Youhaiella tibetensis: one gene and its partner. The protein of the gene in region 2 interacts with the protein of the main gene of each other region in a pairwise test. Links are inferred from orthologs where the notes say so. Each region holds a gene or a part of one and is shown on either strand. Other genes may lie near its edges. The genes, in order: FNA67_RS07745 and FNA67_RS01440.

Region 1 (14,555 bases), 1.3 Mb from region 2 along the record:
TACTTCGACGGTGGCTATGCGGCCAACGCCAAGACCGCTCATCCGGAAGCTGCCGTGAAGTTCCTCAACTTCCTGGCCAGCAAGGATTTCGGCCAGGTGTTCGCCAACAAGCTCAACAACATCTCGACCGTTCCGGGCGTCACGTTCGATGATCCGCTGCTGGGCGAAGTCGCTGAGCTCAACCAGCATTCGATCCCCTACCTGATGCTCGTCCACTTCCGTTATGGCGAGCCCTCTGGTTCGGTGCTGCTGCAGGGTGAAGTCCAGAAGCTCCTGGACAACCAGACCACCCCGGCCGAGATCGGCAAGGCCCTCACCGATGGCCTCGCCAACTGGTACGAGCCGTTCAAGAAGTAATTGCCCAGGGCCGGCGGGTCATCCGATCCGCCGGTCGCTTCCCTCCACCCCTGCAAGGGATATTTGGAACACCGATGCCCAGCTTGCGCCTGACCGGACGCGGAATGTGGATTACGGCCCTGCTGGTGCCGCCCCTTGCATTCGTGGCCATGTTCATCGTCTACCCGATCATTTCGGCCTTCGCCTACGCGTTCTTCGACTGGAACGGGCTGGCGCGTGGCGAATTCGTGGGGCTGGACAACTTCTACAAGGTGCTCTTCACCGAGCCCTATGCGAGCTGGACTCGCAATGCCTTCGGGCACAACGTCCTCGTCTTCTTCGCCCTGATGGTTCTGCAGAACGGCATCGGCTTCATCCTGGCCTATTGCCTGTGGCGCGGCTTGCCGGGCGCTCGCTTCCATCGGGTTGCGGTATTCCTGCCGGTGGTGCTTTCGACCATCATCGTGGGCTACCTCTTCAAGCTCTTCTATCACCCGCTGTTCGGCGTCGTGAACATCTCGCTCAAGGCCATCGGCCTGGGGTTCCTCGCCCAGCCCTGGCTCGGTCAGGCCTCGACCGCGCTCTGGGCGCTGATCGTCGCCAATGCCTGGCACATGGTGGGCTTTCCGACCCTCGTGTTCCTCGCCGGCATGCAGCGCATCCCGGGAGAAATCCTTGACGCGGTGCGCATGGAAACCGAGAGCGAGTGGACCAAGGTCACCAAGATCGTCTGGCCGCTCGTCGCGCCCAGCGCCACGGTGGTCTTCACCCTGCTGTTCGTGGGCGCCTTCAACTGGTTCGAATTGCCCTACGTGATGGTGGGCCTGGATGGTTCGCCTTATGGCTCGACCGACGTGCTGGGCCTCTATTTTTACCGCACGGCGTTCGGCAACCAGTCGAGCGCGGCGCAGGATTTCGGCGCGGGTAGCGCCCTGGCCGTTCTCATCTTCCTCTTCGTTGCTGTGCTCGCCAGCATTCTCACCACCAGGCTGCGTGCGCGGGAGATCCAGATATGACCACCGCGACCGCCACAAAGGCCGCCAGCTACGATCGCCCCGGGCTGCTCTCCACACTCGGACGGGACGGCCTCATCCAGGTTATCCTCTGGGCCAACACCTTCATCATGCTGGCGCCCATCGTCATCATGGTGTTCTCGGCCTTCAAGACCAACGCCCAGATCTTCGCCTCGCCGTTCTCGGTGCCCGACCTCACCCATGTCGGAAACCTCACCAAGATCTGGACGCAGACGAATTTCCTGCGCTACCTCCTCAACTCGGTCATCGTGACCGGCTCGTCCATGGCCTTGATCCTGGTGCTGGGCACCATGGCCGCGTATGCCATCGGCCGCTATGAGTTCAAGGGATCGGGCTTCATCCTGATGTTCTTCCTGGCGGGCCTGACGCTGCCCCTCAAACTCGCCATCATCCCGCTCTTCATCCTGATGCGCGACTTCGGCATCCTCAACAACCAGCTCTCGCTGATCCTCGTCTACGTCGCGATGGGGCTGCCCACGACCGTCTTCATCCTGACCGGCTTCATCCGCACCCTGCCCAATGAGCTGGAAGATGCGGCGCGCATGGATGGCGCGAGCGAATTGCGGATCATGTGGTCGGTGATGCTGCCGCTGGTGCGTCCGGCAATGGTTATCGCCGCCATCCAGAACGTCGTGCCGATCTGGAACGACTTCTTCTTCCCGCTGGTCTTCATCCAGAACGACAACCTCAAGACGCTGCCGCAGGGCCTGACTAGCTTCATGGGCGAATACACCACCGACTGGGGCGTGCTGTTCGCGGGCCTGACCCTCTCCGCGGCCCCGATCATCCTCATCTACATCATCCTGTCGCGCCAGTTCATCAACGGCATGACTGCCGGAGCCGTCAAATGAACTACAAGCTTCCCAAGGGGGCGCTCATCGTCTCGTGCCAGGCGCGCGCCGACAATCCCCTGCACGGGCCGCAATATATGGGGGCCATGGCGCTTGCAGCGCGCGACGGCGGGGCTGCGGGCATCCGGGCCAACGGCCCGGAAGACGTGCGGGCGGTCAAGGCAGCCGGCTTGCCGGTGATCGGGATCAACAAGGTGTTTTCTGACACCTACCCCGTCTACATCACCCCTGACTTCGCTTCCGCCAAGGCGCTTGTCGATGCCGGCGCCGACATCATTGCGCTCGATTGCACGCCCCGCGCGCGGGACGGCGAGCCTCCCGAAACCCTGGTCCGCCGTATCCGCGACGAACTGGGTGCCGAAGTCTTCGCCGACATTTCGACTCTCGAAGAGGGCATCGCGGCAGAAAAGATGGGCGCGACCTACATCTCGACCACGCTCTCGGGCTACACCGAATACACGACCAAGACGCCCGGCCCCGATCTCTATCTGGTGCGCGCGCTGGCGGCTCGGGTCGAGGCCCCCATCGTAGCCGAGGGGCGCTACAACACGCCGGAACTGGCGCGCGCCGCCATCGACGCGGGCGCTTATGCCGTGGTCGTCGGCACGATGATCACCAACCCGCGCGAGATCACCAAGGTCTTTGCCCGGGAAGTCCTGGGGACGCGATGAGCCAGGGATTTCTCGGCATTGATATCGGCGGCACCGCTTCGCGCTGGGTGCTTTTGGCCGAAGATGGCGCTGTTGCCGCGCGTGGCGCCTCTGGCGGCGCCACCGGGCACACGTTCAATCCGGTCGAGCGTGAAAAGCTTGCCGCCGTGCTGGCCGAGATCGCGAGCGTCTCGGGCGCCCGCCCGGCGGTCGTCACGATCGGGGCGACTGGCTTGGGGCCGCGGGCCTATGACGACGTCAAGGTCATGGTCGCGGATCTCCTGGGCACGCCGCGCGAGTCCGTCCTCACCATGGACGATATGGAACTCGCTTATCGCGCCGTTTTCGCGCCGGGAACGGGGCACCTCATCGCGGCCGGTACGGGCTCGGTCGGCCTTCATCTCTTTGCCGACGGGAACACCATCCGGGTCGGCGGCCGCGGGCTGCTGATCGACGACGGTGGCTCAGGCACCTGGATCGCGTTGCGCGCCCTCGATCTCATCTATCGCCGCATCGATGAAACCGGCGGCCCGGCCGAAGCCTCGATCCTTGCCGTCACCCTCTTTGAGGCCATGGGCGGGTCGAGCTGGGACGATACCCGCGCCTTCGTTTACGGGGGCGACCGCGGCCAGATCGGCCAGTTGGCCCAGAAGGTCGCAGCGGCAGCCGAAGCGGGCGATCCGCTCGCCCTTCGCATTCTGGCCGACGCCGGCGTAGAACTCGCCCGGCTTGGCCTCGCCCTCGTCAAGCGCACGCAGAAGCTGCCGATCGGTTATGTCGGGGGTGTCATCAGGCTGCATCCAGCGATCAAGCAATCTCTGCTGGCGGCCCTCCCCGGCCAGGACGTATCGTTCCCCGAGACGGACGCCGCTCTCCATGCCGCGCAAATGGCGCGCACCCACCACGTTACGGAATAGACCATGTCGACCACAGAAACTGCCTCCTCCCGGTACGCCACGCTTGAGGACTGGAGCACGTCCGATCTCGTGGCCGGCATTCTCGAAGGCCAGTATTACGCGATCGGCGCCGTGCAGGCTGCCAGCCAGGCAATCCGCAAGGCCATCGACCTGAGCGCGGAGCGCCTGGCTGCCGGTGGACGTCTCGTCTACATCGGCGCCGGCACGTCAGGGCGCATTTCGACCCAGGACGCGGCGGAACTGACACCGACCTTCAACTGGCCCGCCAGCCGCGCCGTCAGCCTCATGGCGGGCGGCGAAGGCGCCTTCCTGCGCGCCAAGGAAGGCGCGGAGGATGACGAGGCCGCTGCGGTGGCCGACCTGGATGGCGTCGCGGTCGGCCCCAACGACGTCGTCATCGGCGTCGCAGCGAGCGGGCGCACGCCCTACGTCATCTCGGGCCTCAAGCATGCCCGACAGATCGGCGCCCTCACCATCGGCATCTACAACAATCGCGGCGGGCGCGTCGGCGAGGCCTGCGAATTGCCTATCCTCATCGAGACGGGCCCCGAAATTCTCGCCGGCTCCACCCGCATGAAGGCCGGCACCGCCCAGAAGGCTGCGCTCAACTGCATTTCAACCGGTGTCATGATCCGGCTCGGTTTCGTCTATCGCGGCAAGATGGTGGAGATGCAGGCCACCAACGCCAAGCTGCGCGAGCGTGGCGCGCTCATGGTCGCCGACCTGACCGACACGGATCTCGAAACGGCCACCAAGGCGTTCGAGGAAGCCGGCCGGGTGATCAAGACGGCTGTGGTGATGCTGACCCTGGGTCTTTCCAGGGATGATGCCTTGGCCGTCATCGCGTCGGCCAACGGGAACCTGCGCGCCGCGCTCACCCGCTGACAATCTGAATCACGAAGGCCGGCTATCCCTTTGATTTTGAATCGGGATGCCGGCCTTCTTCATAGATTGATTCAACTGCCCTTAGGCCCACCCCTATTGGAGAATGCGGGCCTTCTGCGCGGCGAATTCCTCATCGGTCAGGATTCCCGACTTATGGAGGTCGGCCAGCTTTTCCAACTGCGCCATGGCCTCCTGGCTGAGACCGGCGGGCGCCGCAGGTTCGGGCGTGGCGGGCGGTGCTCCTGCGGCCGGCGCGCTGCCGCCCGCCTGACGCGCCGCGACCTTGCCGGAGACGGCAGTGGCCGTGCCGGCAATTACGGCGGTGCGAGCCACGGTTTGTGCTGTTCGCCCGACAAGGCTCGGGCCGCGTCTTCTGGTAATCATCTCACACCTCGTTGTTAGCGATGCACGTAGAACGATCCGACATTGTTCTGCAGCATCCGGTTGAGTACGCGCACGTCGCTGCGGAAGGTCGAGCAGTTCCCGAAGTTCCGCTGCGTGCAGACATCGACGGCCGCCCGTCCATCTATGCGGATGGACATGATCCGGCGGCCCCAGGCCCCCAGGTTCCGATCGCTTTCGCCGGGCCTTGCACAGAAATTCGGGCCGCGGAAATCGGCGCCCTCGAAGAAGCAGACCAGGCGGTTCGAGCCTCCGCCACCGATCGGGCCGCCGATCGGCCCGCCGCCACCGCCCGGACGTCCGGTGTCGACCACCTCGCGCAGATAGTTCGCCGAGACCCAGCCGGATGGCCCGCGATGGTCGATCAGGCACCAGTTGTTCTGGCACCGCACGATGTGCACGCTCTCCCCGCGCTGTAGCACGTCCACGACGCGATGGTTGGTGCCCGGGCCCTGGCGCACGTTGACGTTGGCCGTGGCGACGGCGTTGCCACGCATGGCTCCGCCACCACCTCCACCGCCTCCCGGTGTGTCAGGCACGATCACGAACGGCTCGATGGCCAACGCCACGCCGATGCCACCCAGACCCGATCCCAGGGCGACCGCCAACAGCAGCGAGCGCAACACTTTCAGTGGCATCATCGGTACTCTCCTCACTAGATGCGGTTGGCCGTGAACACGCGCGGTCCCTTGAACCGAACGGTCGGGCGATAGGTGCAACGCAGGGACGAAAGCCGCATCAATTGGCCGACGACGCCCATCGAACGTCCCGTCGGGCGGCAATCCATAGTGGCGGCCTCCCAGGCGACGCCGCCGCCGCACGAAGCGCGCTGGATATCGACGAGCACGTCGCGACCGGCCGTGTGCCAGGTCAGGCGCCCGTCGCAACGCACGCCGCCGCCGCGCACCTGGTAGGTGCCGCGCCGTTCGAGGCAGAAGCTGAGAATGTAGGGCCCATAGAGGGGCTGGTTGGCCCTGTAGCAGCCATAAACGCCTACCCCGCCGGGATGATCCGGCACGATGACGAAGGCGTTGGCATCCTGGGCGATGGTCGGTCCGGTCAGAAGACCTGCCAGGAGCATGATGCTTCCGAGCAGGCGGGCAAGAGCTTTATGCACGTCCTTCTCCTCCCATTGGATTTGAAGGAAACGTTACTCCCTTTCACCACGGAGGAAATTGGCAGGAAATCCTCGGTTTTGGCGCCCTGTACCAAAGTCGGCCGGCTCACTCCCCGGCGATGAGGCGATAGCCGACGCCCGGTTCGGTCACAATAAAGCGCGGTTCGGCTGCGTCATCCCCAAGCTTGTCGCGGATATGGGCCACCGCGATGCGCAGGTAGTGGGCATCCTCAAGGTGCGCCGGCCCCCAGACCATCGAAAGCAGCTGGCGATGCGTCACCAGCCGACCGGCGAACTTGGAGAGGAGCGCCAGCACCTCGAATTCCTTACGGGTCAGCTTGATCTCCTCGCCCGCCAGGGTCACCTCGTGGCGGGCGAGATCGACCTGCAGGTCGCCGGCGACGATGGTCGACGGCTCGGTGTCCGGAGACTTGCGGTTGCGCAGGAGGGCGCGGAGGCGCGCCATGAGTTCGCCGGTGGCGAAGGGCTTGGTCACGTAGTCGTCCGCACCGGCGTCGAGGGCGGCGATCTTCTCGTTCTCCGCGTCCCTCACCGAGAGCACGAGGATGGGCACCTGCGACCATTCGCGGATGGCGGTGATCACCGCCTTGCCGTCCATGTCCGGCAAGCCGAGGTCGAGGATCACCACGTCCGGGGCCGTGGTCGCGGCCAGTTCAACCCCTGCCCGTCCCCGCTCGGCTTCCTCGGTCTCAAAGCCGGCGCTCGCCGCCACGATCGTGAGGAAGCGCCGGATGGGCGCCTCGTCTTCGATCAGGAGGATGCGGGGCTTGGATTGGCTGCTCATTCTGTCTCTTGGGGCAAGGCACGGGGGTTGGCGAGCGGCAGCGTGATGACGATCATCGCGCCGTGGCCGGCCGGATTGTCCTTGACGCCGACCGTTCCGCGCATGGCTTCAACGAAGCCGCGAACGATTGCAAGCCCCAGTCCCGTCCCGGAGGGGCGGCGGTCGCCTTCGGTGACGCGATAGAAGAGCTCGAACACCTTTTCCCGCTCCGCCTGCGCGATGCCCGGCCCCTCATCGGCTATCGAGAGCGCGACACCCTGGGCGGTCGCCTGCCCGGAGATCACGATTTCCGATCCGGCCGGCGAGTATTTGGCGGCGTTTTCGAGGACGTTGGCGATGGCCTGGGTCAGCAGAACCGGGTCCGCCTCGACGCGCGGCAGGGCCCGGTCGAGGTCGATGCGAACGCGATGACGGACAAGCACCCGCTCCAGGTCGTGGCGCGCCGCGCCCACCACCTCGCGCAACTCGATCGCGGCAGTCTTCGGCGTCAGCGCGCCGTATTCGAGCCGGGTCATGTTGAGCAGGTTCTGCACGTATCGATCCAGCCGCCTAGCCTCGTCGAGCGCCGTTTCGAGAAGCGCACGGCGATCCTCGCTTTGCAGGCCGGGTTCGCCGAGGCTCGAGATCGCGCCGATCACCGAAACCAGTGGCGTGCGCAGGTCGTGGCTGAGCGAGTTGAGCAGCGCCGAACGCAGCTTTTCGCCTTCGGCCTGAACGCGCAGATTTTCGAGATCCCCGGCCATGCGCGTCCGCTCGACGGCGACCGCCACCTGGTCCTCGACTGCCAGCAGCAGCCGCTTGGTTTCGGGATCGAGGCTCTTGCGGGGGTCGCGGAACTGCACGCCGATCACGCCAAGCGGCTTGCCCGTGGCGAGGGGAACGAACAGCCAGTCCGAGGTCGGAAGGGTCTGGGTGCCGGCTCCCGCGGGCTCATTGCGCTCGAACGCCCAGCGCGCTGCCCCCAATGCCCGGGCGTCCAGGTTCTCCTCGATGCTCGGATAGCCCTGCACCTGTTCGAGCTGCCCGGCGTCGTCCGGCATGAGGATCAGCGACCGGCAATCGAGCGTTGCCGCGATGTGATAGGCGCCGGCGTAGAGCACGTCGTCCGGTTCGGTCTTCTCTGCGATCCGCCTGGCGAAGTCGTAGAGCGTTTCCGTCCGTCGCTGGGAGGCGCGCATGAACTGGACCTGCGCCCGCAACCGACCGGCCAGGGTGCCGGTGAACAGTGCCCCGATGAGAAAGAGGAAGATGGCCACCACATCTTCGACCTGCCGGATGGTGAAGCTGTAGAGAGGCTCGGAAAAGAAGAAGTTGTAGGAGAGGAACGAGACCAGGCTGGTCGCGAGGGCCGGGCGCAGGCCGTAGCGTGCCCCCACGAAAAGGACGCCGACCAGGTAGATGACGGCCAGCGACGCCAGCGGGACCGGGTAGATCTCCAGCGCCGCCCAGGCCACGAACGTCGCCACGGCGGCGCCCACCGCCCCCACCAGCACGCCCCACCAGTTGATGGACAGGTCGACATGCAGCCCCGGGTGCGGTTCCTCGCGATTGCCGGTCCCTGCAACCACAGTCAGCTCGAAGTCGGTGGCGGCGTCGAGCAGCTTGTCTGCCACCGGCTCGCGCAGGAAGTGCCAGGGGCGGCGCGGCCTGGGGCGGCCGATGACGATGCGCGAGACGTTGCGGTGCCTGGCGAGGTCGAGGATTTCCTCGGCCGCATTGCTTTCGGCATGAAGGGTCACCGTCTCGGCGCCCAGGCTTTCGGCAAGCTGCATGGCCTCGGCGATGCCACGCTGTGCCGCGTCCCCCATGGCCTCGTGGCGCGGCGTCACCACGGTAGCGACCAGCCAGGGGATGTTGGCCCGCTCGGCCATGCGCTTGCCGGCCCGCACCAGCGTCTTGGCTATGCCGGCTTCGTTGATGCAGACGAGCAGGCGTTCCTGCGTCGGCCAGGGGCCACGGACGGCATTGGCCTGCATGTAGGCCAGCATTTCGGCATCCACCCGGCTGGCGGCGGTGCGCAGCGCCAGTTCGCGCAGGGCCGTCAGGTTCCCCTTGGTGAAGAAGTTCTCGAGCGCGCGGCCGATATTGCCCGGCACGTAGACCTTGCCTGCCTTGAGGCGGGTGATCAGCTCCTCGGGCGGCAGGTCGATGATTTCGATGTCGTCGGCGCGGCGTAGGATTTCGTCCGGGACGGTTTCCTGCACCCGCACGCCGGTAATCCGCGCAACGACGTCGTTGAGGCTTTCAATGTGCTGGACGTTGAGCGTGGTGGTGACGTCGATGCCGGCGTCGAGGATTTCCACCACGTCCTGCCAGCGCTTGAGATGGCGCGATCCGGGCACGTTGGTGTGCGCCAGCTCGTCGATAATCGCAAGTTGCGGCTTGCGGGCCAGCACCGCGTCGATGTCCAGCTCCTCGAGCATCTGGCCGCGATACTCCACCTTGCGGCGCGCGATCTGCTCGAGCGGCTTGAGGAGCTTGGCGGTTTCGGCGCGTCCGTGGGTTTCGACCAGCCCCACGACCACATCGATGCCCGCGCGCTTGCGGTTGTCCGCCTCCTCGAGCATGGCAAAAGTCTTCCCGACGCCGGGTGCGGCGCCGAGGAAGACCTTGAGCTTGCCCCTGCCCTCCTTGCTGATTTCGCCAAGGAGGGCTTCGGGGGTCGGTCGGCTGGGTTCGGCCAGAGCCATCTCGTCCTACGATTTGAGAGCGTCGAGCGCCATGTTGAGCTCGAGCACGTTGACTCGGGGCTGCCCGAGCATACCAAAGTCACGTCCCCTGGTATGCTGCGCAACGAGTTGCTCTATATCTTTGACCGGCAAGCCGCGCGCAGCAGCGACGCGGGCGACCTGCCAGGCCGCGCCTTCCGGCGAGATGTCGGGATCGAGCCCGGAGGCGGAGGCCGTCACCAGGTCTGCAGGAACGGGCCCTTCTCCGCCCAGCGCGGCGGCACGTTTGCGCACCTCTTCGTCCAGCGCCTTCGAGCTCGGTCCGAGGTTCGATCCCGACGACGACGCCGCGTTGTAGGGATCCGGCCCGGTCGCGGACGGACGCCCGTGGAAATAGCGATCCGACTGGAAGGATTGCCCTACGAAGGCGGAGCCGACGAGCTTGCCGTCCACGGTGACCATCGAACCGTTCGCCGAACCGGTGAAGACCGATTGTCCGATGCCGGTCATGGCCAGCGGATAGGCGACGCCGGTGAGAAGGGTCAGCAGGCCCAGCGTAGCGATTGCGGGTCGCAGATGTGTAAGCATGCTATCTCTCCTCAAACCAGGTGGAGCATGGCGACCGCCATGTCGATGAGCTTGATGCCTATGAACGGCACGACGAGTCCGCCCAGCCCGTAGATCAGCAGGTTGCGGGACAGGAGGGCGGAGGCGGTGGCGGGCTTGTAGCGCACGCCCCGTAGCGCGATCGGGATCAGCGCCACGATGACGAGCGCGTTGAAGATCAGCGCCGAGAGGATCGCCGATTCCGGGCTCGCCAGCCCCATGACGTTGAGCACCTGCAGCCCCGGATAGGACGAGACGAACAGCGCCGGCAGGATGGCGAAGTACTTGGCCACATCGTTGGCGATCGAAAAGGTGGTCAGCGCTCCGCGCGAAATCAGCAGTTGCTTGCCCACCAGCACGATCTCGATGAGCTTGGTAGGGTCGCTGTCGAGGTCGACGAGGTTGCCCGCTTCCTTGGCTGCCGGCGTGCCCGAGTTCATTGCCACCCCGACATCGGCCTGGGCCAGGGCGGGCGCGTCGTTCGAGCCGTCCCCGCACATGGCTACCAGCCGTCCGTTCGCCTGTTCGCTGCGAATGAGCTCGAGCTTGCGCTCGGGCGTGGCCTCGGCGAGGAAATCGTCAACCCCGGCTTCCGCGGCGATGGCGGCAGCCGTCAGCGGGTTGTCCCCCGTGATCATCACGGTGCGAATGCCCATGGTGCGCAATTCGGCGAAGCGCTCGCGGATCTGCGGCTTGACCACGTCCTTGAGGTGCACGACGCCCAGGATGCGGCGATCCCTGGTAACGACCAGCGGCGTACCACCCGAACTCGCGATCCGGCGGATGATCGCGTCGAGCTCGGTGCCCGAATGCTGGTGGGCATATTTGAGTACCGCGTCCGAGGCGCCCTTGCGCAATTCGACGCCATCGGGCAGGTCGGCGCCCGACATGCGGGTCTGGGCGGTAAAGGGCACGAAGGTCGCCTCGTCGCGCACCGGGTTATCCGAAAAGCCGAACTTGCGCTGCGCCAGCTCGACGATCGACTTGCCTTCGGGTGTGTCGTCGGCAAGCGAGGAGAGGAACGCCGCCTCGGCGAGTTCGCGTTCGCTGATTCCGGGCAGAGGGTCGAAGGCGTCTGCCATGCGGTTGCCGAAGGTGATGGTGCCCGTCTTGTCGAGCAGCAGCACGTCGATATCGCCGGCCGCCTCGACGGCGCGCCCGGACTTGGCCACGACATTGGCCTTGACCAGCCGGTCCATGCCGGCAATGCCGATGGCCGAGAGCAGGCCGCCGATCGTGGTCGGGATCAGGGTGATGAACAGCGCTGCCAGGTAGATGGTGGGGATATGGGAGCCCGACCAGAGCGCGAAGAACGGCAGCGTCACCACCACGAAGAGGAACACCAGGGTCAGCGCGGCAAGCAGGATGTCCAGCGCGATTTCGTTGGGGGTCTTCTGCCGCTTGGCGCCTTCGACCAGCGCGATCATCTTGTCGAGGAACGTTTCGCCGGCCTTGGCGGTGATCCGGACCACGAGCCAGTCCGAGACGACACGCGTTCCGCCCGTCACGGACGAACGGTCGCCGCCCGATTCCCGGATGACGGGCGCGGACTCGCCGGTGATCGCACTCTCGTCGACCGAGGCTATGCCCTCGATGACCTCGCCATCCGTCGGTATGACATCCCCGGACTCCACGACGATGATTTCGCCGATATCGACATCGGCAAGATCCTGCCATTCGAAGATTTCTCGGTTCTTGGGGTCGACCAGAACCTTGGCACGTGCCGAGGCCTTGGTGGCACGGAAGGCATCGGCGCGGGCCTTGCCGCGCCCTTCCGCAATAGCCTCGGCGAAGTTGGCAAAGAGCACCGTGAACCAGAGCCAGATGGCAATCTGGACCCCGATGCCGAACGAGGGCGCACCCGTCACGCCGTCGCGGATCGCCAGGATGGTGGTGAAGACCGAAACGAGGGCGGTGACGAAGATCACCGGGTTGCGCATCAGCCCCTTGGGGTTGAGCTTGGTGACGGCCTGCCCGGCTGCCCGCAGGAGGATGGCGGGATCGAAGAGGCCGATTTCCCTGGTAAGGGTTGGCTGTTTGGACATGAGACTATCCTTAGAAGCTCTGGCCGGCGGCAAGGGATACTTGCTCGGCAATCGGACCCAGGGCGAAGACGGGCAGGAAGGTGAGCGCTCCCACGATGAGGACGGCGACGACCAGCAGCGTGACGAAGAGCGGTCCGTGGGTCGGGAAGGTGCCCGCCGAGGGCGGCGCGCTCTTCTTGGCGGCGAGCGAGCCCGCGATCGCCAGGATCGGGATGATGTAGCCGTACCGGCCCAGGAGCATGGCGATGCCGAGGAAGGTGTTGTGCCAGACCACGTTCGCCGTGAAGCCGGCAAAGGCCGAGCCGTTGTTCCCCGTCGCTGAGATATAGGCGTAGAGCAGTTCGGAGAGCCCATGCGGCCCTGCGTCCTGCACGGAGGACTGTGCGGTGCCTGCCAGGATCGCCAGGCCCGAAAACACCAGCACGCCGATCGGCATCACCATCAGGGTCAGGGCCGCGAGCTTGACCTCGCGCGCCTCGATCTTCTTGCCCAGGTACTCGGGCGTGCGTCCCACCATCAGTCCGGCCAGGAAGAGGGTTACGATCACCATCAGCAGCATGCCCGTCAGGCCGACGCCGACGCCGCCGAAGACCACTTCGCCCAGCGCCATGTTGAGCATGGCGATGAGGCCACCCAGCGGCGTGAAACTGTCATGCATGGAGTTGACCGAACCGTTGGAGGCGGCAGTCGTTGCCTCGGCCCAGATCGCCGAATTGACGACGCCGAAGCGGACTTCCTTGCCCTCCATGTTGCCCATCTCGCTCTGGACGATGCCGGCCTGGAGCGGATTGCCCGCCTTTTCGGCCGCGTAGATGCCGGCAAAGCCGAGCACCAGCAGCACGCCCATGGCGGCAAACAGGGCCCTGCCCTGCCGCTTGTCGTTGACCATCCTCCCGAAGGTGAACGGGAAGGCGACCGAGACCACGAAGATCGCGATCATGGTCAGGAGGTTCGACAGCGCCGTCGGGTTCTCGAGGGGGTGGGACGAGTTGGTATTGAAGAAGCCCCCACCATTGGTCCCCAACTGCTTGATCGCGAGCTGGGAGGCCACCGGGCCGACCGAGATCGTCTGGTGCGCGCCTTCGAGCGTGGTGGCGGAGACGGAAGCATCCAGGGTCTGAGGCACGCCGGTCCACATCAGCACGACCGCCAGCACGATGGCGAGCGGCAGCAGGATGTAGAGTGTGGAGCGCACCATATCGACCCAGAAATTGCCGATCGCCTTGACCTGGCGCGCCGCCAGCCCGCGCGCCACGGCGGCGGCCACGGCCATGCCGGTGGCGGCAGAGAGGAAGTTCTGCGTCGTCAGGCCGGCCATCTGGCTGAAGTTGGAGAGCGTGGTTTCGCCCCCATAGGCTTGCCAGTTGGTGTTGGTGACGAACGAGACCGTGGTGTTGAACGCCAGGTCGGGCGCGAGCCCGGGAAGGCCGGCGGGGTTGAACGGCAGCAGGTCCTGGAACTTGAGGATCAGGAACAGCAGCACGAACCCGGCGGCATTGAAGGCGATTAGGGAAAGCGCATAGGCGCTCCAGTGCTGCCCCTGCCCGGCCTTGACGCCGGCAACGGCATAGATGCCACGCTCGATTGGGGCCAGGAACTTGAGTTCGCCTGAATAGACGCGCGCCATATAGAGCCCGATGGGCACGGCCAGCCCCACGAGCAGCGCGCCATAGATGGCGACTTGGACGAGGTCGGAAACCATTGGAATGCTCACCTAGAAGCGTTCGGGGCGCAGCAGCGCCGCAAGGAGATAGACGAACAGGGCAGCAGCCAGGATCGCGCCCAGCACGATATCGAGGGTCACTTGAGCTGCTCCACGGCAAGGACCAGCAGCGCGGCGACCGCAAAGGCCGCCAATCCGCCGGTCAGAAACACGAGATCGAGAAACATGATCGCTCCATCCGATTGGGATGAAGCCGCGATAGAGCGAGGGCGCGTAACGGCGCCAGACCGATTGCCCCAACCCCGCGTAAAGCCTGCGTAAAATCGCTGGCCCACCCGCCCTTAAACCCCGGCACGGGCGTTCCCCGCGCGCCATATGAATGGATTTGCAAATCCATTTGCAAATCGATTTTGAGCTGCTAACAATACCCTTCATGAGCACGATCTCGAAAGTGGCGGAGCGAGCGGGGGTGTCGCGTACGACTGTGTCGCACGTGCTCAACCATGCCGACCGGGTTTCCAAGCCACTGCGCGAACGCGTGCTGGCCGCCATCGAGGAGCTGGGCTACGTCCCCA
Region 2 (14,020 bases):
CTCCAGCGCTCGGTGGTGACGATGGAATCGATCTCGCCGGGCGCGGTGGAGAGCAGGAGCACGCCAACGGTCGAGCGCACGCGCTGGATGGGCACGGCGACCGAGACGACGAGCTGGTGCTGGTTGTCGACGCGCACGATATCGGCGGCGGAGCCGGACAGGGCGGCGGTGACCTCGGGATAGCGCTTGCCTTCGTCGGCCCCGTATTCCTGGTAGAGCGGGAACTGGTCGCCGGGCACCCAGGCCATGATGGCGTTCCACCAGTCAAAGAGGAAGAAGCCCGAGCTGTTCTGCTCGACATTGAGCTTCCGGAGCACTTCGCCGCGCGCATAGATATTGGCGCTGTCCAGGATCAGGAGGCCATCCTGGTCGTAGATGCGGGCGCGGGTGCGGGTGGGCGTGACGAGGTTGCGCAGGAGCGGGGCGACGCGCTCGGGATTGATGGGAAACTCGAGGGTGGGATCGAAGAAGCTGAGCGGGGAAACCGGCTCGCCGGTCTGCAGTTCGAGCAGGCGGTTGGGATCGACCGAGATGACGTCGCTGTCCACGGTCGCCGAGGCCGCGATGGCCGCCGAGATGATTTCGCCCTGCACGCGCAGGCTCTGCACGCGCGCGTCGATGAGGCCGGCGCGCCACTGGTTGAGGTAGAGGATGCCCACCACCAGGACCAGCAGCGCGGCGAGGTTGAGAACGATGATGCGGCGCGTGAGGGTCTTGAAGATGGTCAGCGCCAGCACGCGGCTGAGGGCGGACCAGAAAGCGCCGAAAGCCTCGCCGATGCCGCGCATAAGGCCCCGCGGGCCCTTGGCGACGTCGGCAGGGCCGGCATGGGTGGTCTCAAACTGGTTGTCGGTTGCAGCCACCGCCGCTTATTGCTCCTTGAACCGGTAGCCGACGCCGTAAAGGGTTTCGATCATCTCGAAATCGTCGTCGACCGCCTTGAACTTCTTGCGCAGCCGCTTGATGTGGCTGTCGATGGTGCGATCGTCCACATAGACCTGGTCGTCGTAGGCGGCATCCATCAGCGCGTTGCGCGATTTGACGACTCCCGGGCGCAAAGCCAAGGCCTGGAGAATCAAAAATTCCGTGACCGTGAGCGTGACCCGCTGCCCCTTCCAGGTGCAGGTGTGGCGTTCCTCGTCCATGACGAGCGAGCCGCGCTCGATCAGGGCCTTGCCGGCCGGCGGCTCGAGGCCCGTGGGGGCTGCCGAGGGATCGCGCGGGGAGGAGCGGCGCAGGATCGCCTTGACGCGCTCGACGAGCAGGCGCTGGCTGAACGGCTTGGTGATGAAGTCGTCCGCCCCCATCTTGAGGCCGAACAGCTCGTCGATTTCCTCGTCCTTGGAGGTGAGGAAGATCACCGGCACGTCCGACTTCTGGCGCAGGCGACGCAGCAGTTCCATGCCGTCCATGCGGGGCATCTTGATGTCGAGGATGGCCAGATCCGGCCGGTCGCTGGTCAGGCCCTCCAGGCCCGAGGCACCATCCGTGTAGGTCGAAACCGAATAGCCTTCGGCCTCCAGCGTGAGCGAAACGGAGGTCAAAATATTGCGATCGTCATCGACCAGGGCGATTTTGGGCATCAACTTCCCTTTCCTAGTACCGTCGCCGGCAATTGGAGATAAACGCTTACTTAGGCAAGTCCGCACCCGCCTTTGGTGCCACAATTACGCATAAAGTAAGGCGTCGGGGTCGGTTTCGCCAGCCCTGCGCGCCTTTGCGCACCGATTCGACTTCCGTCTTACGACCGATTGCCGGATGGCTTTACCCCCCTCGCAGGGCTTCTAACAGCGGCCTGTCACGGCGCCAGACTGCGCCGAGTGGGGTGAACCATGGCTGCCTTCGATCATCGCGCCCTCAGGGGTCGTATCCTCGCCGATGCCGGCGATATCTCCTTCAATGATTCAACGCCCGTGCTCGTCTCGCGATCCCTGCGCGCGGGCGAAGGCGAGCTGACGGCGGACGGCGCCCTGTCGGTCACGACGGGCATCCATACCGGGCGCAGCCCCAAGGACAAGTTCATCGTGCGCGATGCGCTCACGACCGATACGGTCTGGTGGGACAATACCGCCGCGCTCTCGCCGGCCCAGTTCGACCTGCTGCTGGAAGACGCGCTGGCCCATGCGGCGGGCAAGAGCCTTTTCGCCCAGGACCTGGCGGCGGGCGCCGACGAGACCCATCGCATGAACGTGACGGTGTTCACCGAGCACGCCTGGCATGCGCTCTTCATCCGCAACCTGCTGATCCGTCCCGAGCTCTCGGGCGAGTTCGCGGCGGACGTGACGATCCTGCACGTGCCCGGGTTCAAGGCCGACCCCCAGCGCCACGGCACGCGCACCGAGACGGTGATCGCGCTCGACATGAGCCGCAACATCGTGCTGATCGGGGGCACCTACTATGCCGGCGAGATCAAGAAGAGCGTGTTCTCGCTCTTCAACTTCCACGCGCCGCGCCAGGGCACCCTGCCCATGCACTGCTCGGCCAATATCGGGGAAAGCGGGGACACCGCCCTCTTCTTCGGGCTTTCGGGCACCGGCAAGACCACGCTTTCGAACGATCCCGAGCGACTGCTGATCGGGGACGACGAGCACGGCTGGACCGCAGGCGGGGTCTTCAACCTCGAAGGCGGGTGCTACGCCAAGACGGTCAAGCTCTCCGAAACGGCTGAGCCCGAAATCTACCAGGCGACGCGCTCGTTCGGCACGGTGCTCGAAAACCTCGTGCTCGACCCCAAGACGCGCCTGCCCCTGTTCGATGACATCTCGCTCACCGAAAACACCCGCGCCGCCTACCCCCTGGAAACCCTGCCGGTCGTTTCCCTAGGCGGCGTGGGTGGCACGCCCCGGACCGTCGTGTTCCTCACCGCGGACGCCTTCGGCGTGCTGCCGCCCATCGCAAGGCTGACGCCCGACCAGGCGGTCTACCACTTCCTTTCGGGCTACACCGCCAAGGTGGCGGGGACCGAGCGCGGCGTGACCGAGCCGCAGGCGACGTTCTCGGCCTGCTTCGGAGCCCCGTTCATGTCGCTGCATCCGACGGTCTACGGTGCGCTTCTCGCCGAGCGGCTCAAAGCCTCGGGCGCCTCGACCTGGCTGCTCAATACCGGCTGGACCGGCGGCGGCTACGGGGTAGGCAAGCGCATCGACATCGCCTCGACCCGGCGCCTGCTCAACGCGGCGCTGTCGGGCGAACTCGATCGCGGCCCGACCCGGATCGACCCGGTATTCGGCCTCGCCGTGCCGGCGCATGTGCAGGGAATCGACGACAAGCTGCTCGAGCCGCGCCGCACCTGGGCCGACCCGATCGCCTATGACCGGGCGGCCGAGAAGCTGGTGGGCCTGTTCCAGAAGAACTTCGAAAAGTTCGGCGCGCTCGACCACCTGACGGTTGCCGGCCCGCGCCTCGCCCAGGCGGCGGAATAACACTGGAGGCCCGGTCCATCGGGGCCGGGCCGATCCATCGCTAGAGCTTGCCGAAGGCGACGCCGCGCCAACCCCAGCCCATCTTGGCGGCCACGTCCTGCAGCTGGCCCTTCATCTCCTGGGTGGAGAATCGGTAGTTGTAGACCTGCCCATAGGCGAGGGTTTCGGTGAAGGCATAGGCCGTGCCGAAGCTGAGCTCGAATTTCTGGCCGCGAAACGCCTCCCCGCTCATGGCCAGTTCGGGAACGCCGGCGCGCCACTCGACCGACCATTCCTGATCGAGGCTGCGCACCACGCCCTTTTCGGCATCGAGGGCCATGAGCACCTTGAAGACCTTGCTGATGCCGGCCTTGGCGAAGATTTCGTACCAGGCGGCGTCGACCACCTTCCATTCGGCAACGAGATCGGCATTCTCGGGCGCGCCGTCGCGCACGAGGAAGGGCGAACTGTCGCGGTTGAGCGCCAGGAGCGCCTCGCGCAGTTCGCCGGGGCTGCGCCGGGGCAAACCGGCGGGGGCGGCTTTGCTGCCGGTCAGAAAATCCAGAATTCCCATTACGGACCTTACCTTTAGAAGCTTCGCGCCCACCCACGGGTGACAAGCGCGCGCCCGTTAGCCATTATTGCGCCCCGGAATCGGCCAAGGAAGCTCGCATGAACGAACACGTCCACCTGACGGCCTATTTCGAGCGAATCGGCTTTTCGGGCTCCATCGCGCCCACCCTAGCGACGCTCGAAGCGCTGCACGCCCTTCATCCAGCCAGCATCCCTTTCGAAAACCTCAGTCCCCTGATCGGCCTGCCGGTCCTTCTCGACCAGGCCAGTCTCGAACAAAAGCTCATCCACGACAAGCGCGGGGGCTATTGCTACGAGCACAACATGCTGTTCATGCGCATCCTGCGCGAGCTCGACTTTCCGGTGACCGGGTACGGGGCGCGGGTGCTGTGGGGACATCCGGAGGGCGAGGAGCGTCCGGTGAGCCACATGGTGCTGGGCGTGGACGTGGGCGGGGCGACGTATCTGGCCGACGTGGGCTTCGGCTCGATGACGCTGACGACGCCGCTGCGCCTGCGTGGCGGCCAAGAGCAGGAAACGCCCTTCGCCACCTACCGGCTGGTGGGCGAGGCGCCGAGCTACCGGCTAGAAGTGCGGATCGGGGAGGAGTGGAAGCCGGTCTACGCGTTCGACCTGATCGAAAAGAGCGAGGACGACTATGCCGCGCTCAACGCGGCTACCTATCCCAGGTTTGCCGACATGCTGGTGGCGGCGCGCACCGAAAAGGACGTGCGCCACACCCTGCGCGACCTGCGCCTGTCGCACTACGGGCGCGACGGCGGGGAGCCGCAGCGTCGCATTCTTACAAGCGTTGCCGAAATCCGCGAGGCATTGTCCGAGACGTTCGGCATCGCGCTGCCGCCGGCGGATCTGCTCGATCCGGCGCTGGAGCGCGTGCTGGCCAGCCAGCAGAACCAGACCGTCGATTGAGGAGCCATGGCCCCCGTTATCCCAAATCCGGACAAGATCCGGGAATTCGAGACCGAAGCCGAGTTCGAAGCGTGGATGGCGGCCAACCATAGGGGCGAGACCGAAATCTGGGTCAAATACCACAAGAAGGGCTCGGGCCGCAGAACCATCGTCTACGCCGAGGCGCTGGACGTGGCGCTGTGCTACGGGTGGATCGACGGGATCGGCAAGCCGTTCGATGCCCATTCCTACCTGCAGCGCTTCACGCCCCGTAAGGCCAAGAGCATCTGGAGCCAGCGCAATCGCGACAAGGTGGAAAAGCTCATCGCGGCCGGTCGCATGACCGAGCACGGGCTCAGGCAGATCGAGGCGGCCAAGGCCGATGGCCGCTGGGACCGGGCCTATGCCTCGCCCGGCAAGATGGAGACGCCGCCGGACCTGCTGGCGGCCATCGAGGCCAATCCGGCCGCCTACGTGACGTTTACCCAGATCAACGCCACCAACCGCTATGCGCTGGCCTTCCGCACCCACAACATGAAGACCGAAGCGGGGCGCAGGAAGAAGATCGCCACGTTCGTCGAGATGCTGGCGCGGGGCGAAGCCCCCTACCCCCAGGCGTTCAAGGACAAGCCCTGATGCGCTACGCGGCCTTTCTGCGCGGGGTGAGCCTGGGCAAGCGCACGACCAGGAGCGCCGACCTCAAGGCGGCCTTCGAAAGCCTGGGCTACGAGGGCGTGCGCACGCTCATCGCCAGCGGCAATGTGCTGTTCGAGGCCGAAGCAGCCGACGACGAAGCGCTTGCCGAGACGATCGAAAAGGGGCTCGAGGCCAAGTTCGGCCTTGCGATCGGGGTGGTGCTGCGCTCGATCGCGGAGCTCGAGAAAATGGTCGAGCGCGCGCCGTTCGGGGGCGTGCCGGCGGATGCGGACGCCAAGCTCTACGTGCTGTTCCTGCGCGAACCGGTGGGCGAGACGCTGGCCCTGCCCTTTGCCGAGGAGGGCAATTACGAGGTGCTCTCGACCACGCCCACCGAGATTTTTGCTGTTGCATGGCACATGCCAAACGGGCGATACGGCGAGGGCCTGGATGCGCTCGAAAAACAGTTCCCCAAGGGAACGCTCACGACCATGCGCAACTGGAACACGATTTTGAAGGCGGTCGCCTGAACCAACAGGCGCTTTCGCGTCTTTTGGAGGGCTTTTATGATCACCGTTTTCGGCTCCTGCGGCCTTGACCTCATCGCCAACGTTCCGCGCCTGCCGGCGCCCGGCGAGACGGTGCTGGGCGGCGTCTTCGGCATGTCCCCGGGCGGCAAGGGCGCCAACCAGGCGATGGCCGTCAAGCGCTCGGGGCGCCAGGTGCGCTTTGCCGGCGCGGTGGGCAACGACGATTTCGCCAAGCGCGCGCTCGAACTGCTCAAGGCGGAGGGCGTCGACCTGGGCGCCACCAAGGTGGCGGAAGGCGAAGCGACCCAGATCGCCTCGATCTTCGTGGACGCCAAGGGCGAGAACGTCATCGCCGTGCTGCCGGGCGCAAATGCCACGCTCACCCCTGCCGACGCCGACAAGGCGCTCGAGGGGCTGCCGGCGGGGACCATCGTGATGATGCAGCAGGAGATCAACCAGGCCGCCACCGAGCGGGCGCTCGACGTCGCCAAGGCCAAGGGGCTGGTCTCCATCCTCAACACGGCCCCGTTCCTTCCCGATACGCCGGGCATGGCGCACAAGGCCTCGATCCTGGTGGCCAACGAAACCGAATTCGCGCTGCTGTGCGACGGCAAGACCGAGCCGCTCGACCAGTTGATGGAGAACTGGGCCCGCACGCACGGCCAGACCGTGATCGTGACGCTGGGCGCGGCGGGGGCGCGGGCGGCGACGCCCGAAGGCCTGATCAACGTGGCGGCCCTCAAGGTCACACCGGTCGATACGGTGGGCGCGGGCGATACGTTCTGCGGCTATCTCGCGGCCGGGCTCGATGCGGGGCTCGATCTCGAAGCGGCGATGACGCGCGCGGCGACGGCGGCGAGCCTCGCCTGCCTCAAGCCCGGCGCCCAGCCGGCGGTTCCCACCATCGCAGAGGTCGAGGCCGCGCTGGCCACGGCCTGATCGAACCAGCAACGCCGCCCCCGGAGCGGGGCGGCGCCGCTCAGTGCCCGGCGGCCCGGATCATGGGCTCGATCGTATCCTCGAAGAGCGCTCCGGGCCTTTGCGCCAGGACCTGCGGATAGAGCTTTTCGGCCTCAAGCGACAGGCGCAGGAAGGCGGCGATGGCCTCGGTGGCGGCCGGATCGGCCATGGGGTAGAACCCCTCCTCGAGGCGCTTGAGGAGCAGCGTCTTGGAATGGATCATGCGCTCGGTAAAGCCGGCGCCGTTGCTCATCGAGCTCGAAATCTTGACGTAGTCGTGAAGCGGGGTGCCCAGGTACATCTCGCTTTCGGCGGTGCGGTAGAGCCCCATGAGGAAATCGAGATCGGTCATGTTGGGCAGGTCCGGATCGTAGCGTGCGTCGGCGCGGCGCCGGTCCCAGACCAGCATGGTGTCCATAGAGAGGCTCACCCATTTGTGTTCGGAGGCGCGCAGCACTCGGTCCGGGCCGGCCCCCACGGTGCGCAGCGATATGAAGTCGGCGGACATCACCTCGAGCGCGGTGGCGACGATGGGCCGGTGCTCGAGGGCAGCGACCGCCCGCTCGAGCTTTTGCGGCTTGAAACGGTCGTCGGCATCGAGCAGGGCCGCATAGGGCGTGGCGAGGGTATCGAGCACCATGTTGCGGGCACGGGTCGAGCCCCCTCCGACCTTGCCCGAGGAATGGAAGCGCAGGCGCGGATCGGCGATGCCCATGCCGGCGAGCAGTTCCCGATAGTCCACGCCATCGTCCGAAATGATGTGGTGCTCGAAGGCACCATGGGTCTGGGCCAGCACCGAACGCACGGTGGCGCCGATGGTGGCCTGGGCCCGATAGGCGGGCGTGATCACCGCAACGGTCTGTGCGTCCATGGCTTTTTCTCCCCCGCCGATAGCCCTTAGGGCAATCTTGAACAGCCCCCGGCCCCGTCCCATATCTTGCTCAGGAATTCGATGCCACTCATTCGGGTCGAATTCCGGCGTTGCTTATTCAAGGACGGTTGTTGATGTCTCGCATCTCACTCTTTTCGGCGCCGTTTCTTCTGGGCTTCGATGCCTTCGAAGAACGTGTCGACCGCCTCTCGAAGGCGGCGGATGGTTATCCGCCGTACAATATCGAGCGGCGCGCCGCGGCCGATGGAGCCGAATGCTTCCTCATCTCCATTGCGGTGGCCGGGTTCGCCAAGGACGAACTCGAGGTCATCTCGGAAGACAACCAACTCGTCGTCCGGGGTCGCCAGAAAGACGATCCCTCGCGCGAGTTCCTGCATCGCGGCATCGCCGCACGCCAGTTCCAACGCAGCTTTCTCCTCGCCGACGGCGTTGTCGTCAAGGATGCTGCGCTCCGGGACGGCATGCTGATTGTCACCGTGATGCGCCCCAAGACGGAAAAGGTCGCAAGGCGCATCGAAATTAGTTCGTGAGAGGAGTTGGGCAAATGCAGAATAGAGACGAAACCGTCATCGATCCTTTGGTCCATCCGCTCAAGACCCTGACCCCGGCGCAGTTCATGGCGCTTGGCGGAAGTGCGGTGGCCTTCGTGCGCCCCATCCTCGGCGCCCAGGTCACCGAGTTGCTGTCCGAAGAAGGTTTCGAGCCGGACGGGCTTTATCAGCTGGTCATGTCGGCCGACGGCACGCCGCTGATGGTCGCCGATACGCGCGAAGCGGTCGACGAATGGCTCTCGGACCGCAATCTGGGCCTGGTGGCCGTCCACTAGGAAAAGCAAACGGCGCCCCGTATCCCGGAGCGCCGTTCCCGTTTTCGTCCAGAAGCCCGGTCAGGCGGCGTAGGCGGCCTGGGGCTGGATGAGCATCTCATAGATCTTGTGCGGGTCGCTGGTGCGCCGCAGGTCATCGACAAGGGCCTCGGTGCGCAAGAGGCGCGCCACGCGGGCCAGGGCCTTGAGGTGGTCGGCGCCGGCGCCGACCGGAGCCAGCAGCATCATGACCAGATCGACGGGCAGGTCATCGATCGAATCGAATTCGATCGGCTGGTCGAGCCTGGCGAAGAGGGCCGTCACCGCAGGCAGGCCCGCGATCTTGCCGTGCGGAATGGCGATGCCGTTGCCAAGGCCGGTGGAGCCGAGAGCCTCACGGTCGGAAATGGCGGTGAAGATAGCCTGCTGGTCCACTCCGGTGACCTTAGCAGCGTGCTGGCTCAAGACCTCTAGAAGTTCCGTCTTGGTTTTTATGCCCGTGCACGCAAGAACCGACTCCTCTGCAAGGATGTCTGAAAGTTCCATTGAAGAAACCTATTCGATGTAAATGTAGAATGGGGTTCAGCAAACAGCCCTAGTTTGCGCTCAAGGCGGGATCGATCCAGCCAATATTGCCGTCGGCCCGGCGATAAACCACATTCAGCCCGCCATGTCCAGCATGACGGAACACCACTACATCGGACTGCATCAGATCGAGCTCCATGACGGCCTCGCCGACCGTCAGACGCTTCAGACTGGCGGTGCCTTCGGCGATGACCGGGGGGCTGAAATCGAGGTCCAGCTCGTCATCTTCCATAGGCGCTGCAAGCACATAGGCGGGCGCGGTGGTGTCCTCCTCGTCCGAACGCCGGCGGTGCTGCTTCAATTTCCTGTTATAGCGGCGCAGCCGCTTCTCGATATTGCTGGCCATCACTTCGTAGGCGAGCGTGGGATCGTTGCCCTCGGCGCTGGCCTGGAGCGTGGTCCCCGAATCGAGATGAACCACGCAGTCGGCGCTATAGCCGGCCCCGTCGTGGCTCAGGGTCAGATGGCCCTTGTATCCTCCGTCGAAATACTTGCTGACTACCGAATTGAAGTGGTCGACCGCCTTGCTGCGCAAGGCCTCGCCGACGTCCATGTTCTTGCCCGATACACGTAAGGTCATGGCTACCCCCTTCGTTCGTAAGATCGGCGCGGGCCCCTGCCAACTGAAGTTGGTTCTCCCGCAGGGTGCATGGTAGACCCGGCGCAATCGGGGATCAAACCCACCAAACTGGTCACAGGCGCAATTGCAGGGGTGACAGGCCGGGTCGAGAGGGCTAGCCTGCCCGCATCGAAATTCCCCCTCAAATCCCTCTTCCGGCTGTGCCGAGGCGTCCGCCGCTCACGGCGTGGCGGTCAATGCCCGCTTCTGGCGGCGGCGGATGACCGACGAGGGGATGTTCATACCCTCCCGGTACTTGGCCACGGTGCGCCGCGCCACATCGATTCCCTGCTCGCGCTTGAGCATGTCGGCGATGGTGTCGTCCGAAAGGATATCGGCGGGCTGTTCGGCATCGATGAGCTGGCGGATGCGGTGGCGCACCGCTTCGGCCGAATGATCCTCGCCCCCCGAGGTCGAGGCCAGGGCGGTGGTGAAGAAGTACTTCATCTCGTAGAGCCCGCGCGGGGTGGAGATGTACTTGTTCGAGGTCACGCGGCTGACGGTCGATTCGTGCATTTCGATGGCCTCGGCCACCATCTTGAGCGTCATGGGCTTGAGATGGGCGATGCCGTTGACCAGGAACCCGTCCTGCTGGCGCACGATCTCGGTGGCGACCTTGAGAATGGTCTGGGCCCGCTGGTCGAGGCTCTTGGCCAGCCAGTTGGCCGTCTGCAGGCAATCGGTGAGGAAGGCCTTTTCGGTGGCGTCGCGGGTCTTGCGGGTAACGGTGGCGTAGTAGACCCGGTTGACCAGGACCTTGGGCAGGACGTCCGAATTGAGCTCCACCGCCCAGGCGCCGCCATTGCCCTCGCGCACGAAGACGTCCGGCACCACCGCTTCGATGGGCGCGCCGTCGAAGGCGCGGCCCGGCTTGGGGTCGAGCTCGCGCAGCTCGGCCAGCATGTCGGCCAGGTCCTCGCGGTCGGCCCCCACGGCGCGGGCGAGCCCGGCCAGATCGTGGGCGGCCAGGAGGTCGAGATTGGCCAGGAGCCTGGCCATCATGGGATCGAGCCGATCCTTTTCGCGCAACTGGATGGCAAGGCATTCGGGCACGGTGCGGGCGAAGACGCCGACGGGATCGCAGCCCTGGACCTTGAGCAGCACCGCCTCGACCATGGCCTCGTCCGTTCCGAGCTGGGCGGCGATGGCATCGAGGTCCCCGGCCAGGTATCCGGCCTCGTTGAGGCTGTCGATAAGGGCCCGGGCGATCAGGCGCTCGGCGGGAGCCTTGAGGATCAGGTTGACCTGGGTCTCGAGGTGATCGGAGAGGCTGGGCCTGGCCGCCACGAACTGGTCGAGATCGGGGGCCTCCCCGCCCTCGCCACGGCCTTCGGGCCAGACCGAGGTCTGGGACAGCGAATCCTGGCCGACCTGCTCGGGAAAGACGTTCTCCACCGCCGTATCGAGGCCATCGGCGATCGAGCCGGCGGACTGGATGCGATCGGAATGATCGACGGTATCTTCGTAGGCGCTCAGCTCAGGGGCGCGTTCGGGCGCTTCGGCGCCGTCGTCGGGCGCACCTTCCTCGCGTTCGAGCAGCGGATTGCGCAGCAGCTCGGCCTCGACGAAGGCGTTGAGCTCGAGGTGGCTGAGCTGGAGCAGGCGGATCGACTGCATGAGCTGAGGCGTCAGCGTCAAGCTCTGTGCCTGCCGAACCTCGAGCCGAGGCGTCAATGCCATGCCGGTAACTTCCCAAATCGCGCAACCGGCGGCACCATGACTCATCGGGCCAGCGAGGACAAGCGCCCAAAGGGCAAGTTTCGTGCCAGTCCCGGCTAAAGCTTTATATCGGCAGAACTAAACATCGAAGGTGTCGCCGAGGTAGACGCGGCGGGCGTCGGGATCGGCCTTGATGGTCTCGGGGCGTCCCTGGATCATGACCTTGCCTTCGTAGATGAGGTAGGCGCGGTCCACGAGGCTGAGCGTCTCGCGCACCGAATGGTCGGTGATGAGCACGCCGATGCCCCGCTCGGTGAGCTGGCGCACCAACCCCTTGACCTCGGCCACGGCAATGGGATCGACGCCGGCAAAGGGCTCGTCGAGCAGCATGAAGACCGGGTCGGCAGCGAGGGCGCGCGCGATCTCGGCGCGGCGGCGCTCGCCGCCCGAAAGGGCCAGGGCGTTGGAATCGCGCAGGTGAGCGATGGAGAATTCCTCGAGCAGTTCCTCGAGGCGCCGCTTGCGCTCGGCGCGCGAGTGCACGTGCCCCTCGAGGATCGCCAGGATGTTGTCCTTGACCGAAAGGCCGCGGAAGATCGAGGGCTCCTGGGGCAGGTAGCCGATGCCGAGGCGCCCGCGCTGGAAGAGCGGCAGGTGGGTGATCCGGTGGCCATCGAGGCGAATTTCGCCGTGGTCGGGGCGGATGAGGCCCATGATCATGGTGAAGACCGTGGTCTTGCCCGCGCCATTGGGGCCGAGCAGGCCCACCGCCTCGCCGCGCCGCACCGCCAGGCTCACGTCGGAGACCACCACGCGCTTGCCGAAATGCTTGGCCAGGCCATGGGCCACCAGCCAGCCGGTCTGGTCGATGCGGGTCTGGGTCTGGGTCTGGGGCGCGGACTGGTTCATTGCGAGCTGAACACGCCCTGGACGCGGCCGCCCTTGGAGCCGGTGAAGGTGGAGGTATTGGTCTTGAGGTTGACCACCAGTTCGGGGCCGGTGAGCTTGCTGGTGGCGCTGATCACGGTGACGTTGCCGGTCAGGTGGAGGATTTCGGTCTTGGGATCGTAGACTGCCTTCTCCCCGCTGGCATCCTGCTCGCTCGTCTTGATGCGCACCGCGCCGGTGGCCTCGAAGCTCTGGACATCGGAGGTGCCCTTTTCGCCATAGGTGATGACGACCTTGTTGGCCCAGAGGTTGATGGTAGGGGTCTTGACCACGACGTTGCCATCGAAGGTGGCGAGGTGGTTGGCCTCATCGACCACGAAGCTATCGCCGGTGATGGTGACCTCGTTGGCCGCCCGGGCGAAACCGGCGGTGGCAAGCACCAGCATCAGGGCCAGGGCGAAGCGGGCGATCATGGTTGCGATCCTTGTTCGTCGGTTGGCGATTGCTCGTCCATCTGCCGGGACGGCACGGTGAGGGTGGCGCGCTGGAATGTCCAGAGCTGGGCGGCGGCATCATAGATCAAGCCGGCGCCGTCGATCACCGAGCCGTCGTTGAATTCGAAATGCACCGGACCGCGTGCGATAAGGGTCTGGGCCGGCCAGTCGACCAGGGCATCGGCGAGGGTGCCGGTGGTGCCGAAACTGTCCTCGATGGCGGCAGTGCCCGAGATTTCGACGCGCTGGCTGCCCATGTGCAACTGGGCCGATTCGGCGCGCGCCGACATGATGCGGCCCGAAGGCTGGTGGAGCGAGGCCTCGGCGTTGACCAGATCGACGATATCGACATTGGCCAGGGCCGCCGAGGCGCTTTCGGCCGTGACGCGGTAGACGGCGCCATCGGCCATCACCCCGTCATAGCGTGGCACGTCGACCACGATCCGGTCCTGCTGGACCGACACGCGGCCGATCGAGAAATCGATGCCCAGGCTCGCCAGGTAGATCTGGCCGACGATGCCGACCAGAATCAGGGCGCCAAGGACCGGCACGCCGATGCGCAGGATCGAGACGAGGCGATTGCGCAGGTTGAGCCGCCCATACATCGCCTCGCGTTGATCGGCAGTCGCCGAACGGCCCATGGCCCAAAATCCTAGCTATGCGCGAAGATGTCTGTCTCGCCCCAGCCCAGAAGATCCAGCTCGATCCGGGTCTTGAGGAAACGGAAGCACTCTTCGGCCAGTTCCATGCGTCCCTCGCGACGCAACATGCGATCGAGATGGCGCTTGAGGTCGTGCAAGTAAAGGACATCGGAGGCGGCATAATCGAGCTGGGCCTGGGAAAGCGTCTCCCCGCCCCAGTCGGACGACTGCTGCTGCTTGGAAAGGTCGATGCTCAGCAGCTCGCGCACGAGATCCTTGAGGCCGTGGCGATCCGTATAGGTGCGCACGAGCTTGGAGGCGATCTTGGTGCAGTAGACCGGGCCGGTGACGACGCCGAACCGGTTCTTGAGCACGGCCATGTCGAAGCGGGCGTAATGGAAGATCTTGGTGACCGCCGGATCGGCCAG

The links.
Region 1: the proteins of FNA67_RS01440 (region 2) and FNA67_RS07745 interact in binary tests that used the Escherichia coli proteins (3 or more experiments, as listed by UniProt). The link is inferred for Youhaiella tibetensis from one-to-one orthologs.

The regions. Positions count from the first base shown.
Region 1 is NZ_CP041690.1:1,602,718-1,617,272, reverse strand. Bases 6,794-10,071 are described here. They hold FNA67_RS07745 (sensor histidine kinase), read right to left. Parts: upstream 9,688-10,071; coding sequence 6,994-9,687; downstream 6,794-6,993. Other genes in these bases: kdpC (potassium-transporting ATPase subunit KdpC), read right to left, coding at 9,694-10,071; FNA67_RS07750 (response regulator), read right to left, coding at 6,794-6,997. Outside these bases: FNA67_RS07795 (extracellular solute-binding protein), read left to right, coding at 1-357; FNA67_RS07790 (carbohydrate ABC transporter permease), read left to right, coding at 432-1,352; FNA67_RS07785 (carbohydrate ABC transporter permease), read left to right, coding at 1,349-2,221; FNA67_RS07780 (N-acetylmannosamine-6-phosphate 2-epimerase), read left to right, coding at 2,218-2,892; FNA67_RS07775 (N-acetylglucosamine kinase), read left to right, coding at 2,889-3,788; FNA67_RS07770 (N-acetylmuramic acid 6-phosphate etherase), read left to right, coding at 3,792-4,673; FNA67_RS07765 (SHOCT domain-containing protein), read right to left, coding at 4,767-5,057; FNA67_RS07760 (SH3 domain-containing protein), read right to left, coding at 5,072-5,716; FNA67_RS07755 (hypothetical protein), read right to left, coding at 5,731-6,192; more of FNA67_RS07750, read right to left, coding at 6,299-6,793; more of kdpC, read right to left, coding at 10,072-10,254; potassium-transporting ATPase subunit KdpB, read right to left, coding at 10,266-12,317; potassium-transporting ATPase subunit KdpA, read right to left, coding at 12,328-14,019; kdpF (K(+)-transporting ATPase subunit F), read right to left, coding at 14,032-14,121; FNA67_RS07720 (LacI family DNA-binding transcriptional regulator), read left to right, coding at 14,360-14,555. UniProt on the Escherichia coli protein: Member of the two-component regulatory system KdpD/KdpE involved in the regulation of the kdp operon. KdpD may function as a membrane-associated protein kinase that phosphorylates KdpE in response to environmental signals.
Region 2 is NZ_CP041690.1:268,815-282,834, reverse strand. What follows is about bases 7,521-10,263. They hold FNA67_RS01440 (PTS sugar transporter subunit IIA), read right to left. Parts: upstream 9,253-10,263; coding sequence 8,788-9,252; downstream 7,521-8,787. Other genes in these bases: rpoN (RNA polymerase factor sigma-54), read right to left, coding at 10,091-10,263; hpf (ribosome hibernation-promoting factor, HPF/YfiA family), read right to left, coding at 9,302-9,871; FNA67_RS01445 (DUF1150 family protein), read left to right, coding at 8,446-8,727; FNA67_RS01450 (Hsp20 family protein), read left to right, coding at 8,015-8,431; FNA67_RS01455 (glycosyltransferase family 2 protein), read right to left, coding at 7,521-7,880. In the rest of the region: FNA67_RS01495 (stimulus-sensing domain-containing protein), read right to left, coding at 1-788; FNA67_RS01490 (response regulator transcription factor), read right to left, coding at 870-1,583; FNA67_RS01485 (phosphoenolpyruvate carboxykinase), read left to right, coding at 1,833-3,422; FNA67_RS01480 (hypothetical protein), read right to left, coding at 3,463-3,975; FNA67_RS01475 (arylamine N-acetyltransferase family protein), read left to right, coding at 4,074-4,904; FNA67_RS01470 (YdeI/OmpD-associated family protein), read left to right, coding at 4,911-5,519; FNA67_RS01465 (DUF1697 domain-containing protein), read left to right, coding at 5,519-6,049; FNA67_RS01460 (ribokinase), read left to right, coding at 6,086-6,988; more of FNA67_RS01455, read right to left, coding at 7,029-7,520; more of rpoN, read right to left, coding at 10,264-11,590; lptB (LPS export ABC transporter ATP-binding protein), read right to left, coding at 11,708-12,478; lipopolysaccharide transport periplasmic protein LptA, read right to left, coding at 12,475-12,930; FNA67_RS01415 (hypothetical protein), read right to left, coding at 12,927-13,592; FNA67_RS01410 (ribonuclease D), read right to left, coding at 13,604-14,020. UniProt on the Escherichia coli protein: Seems to have a role in regulating nitrogen assimilation.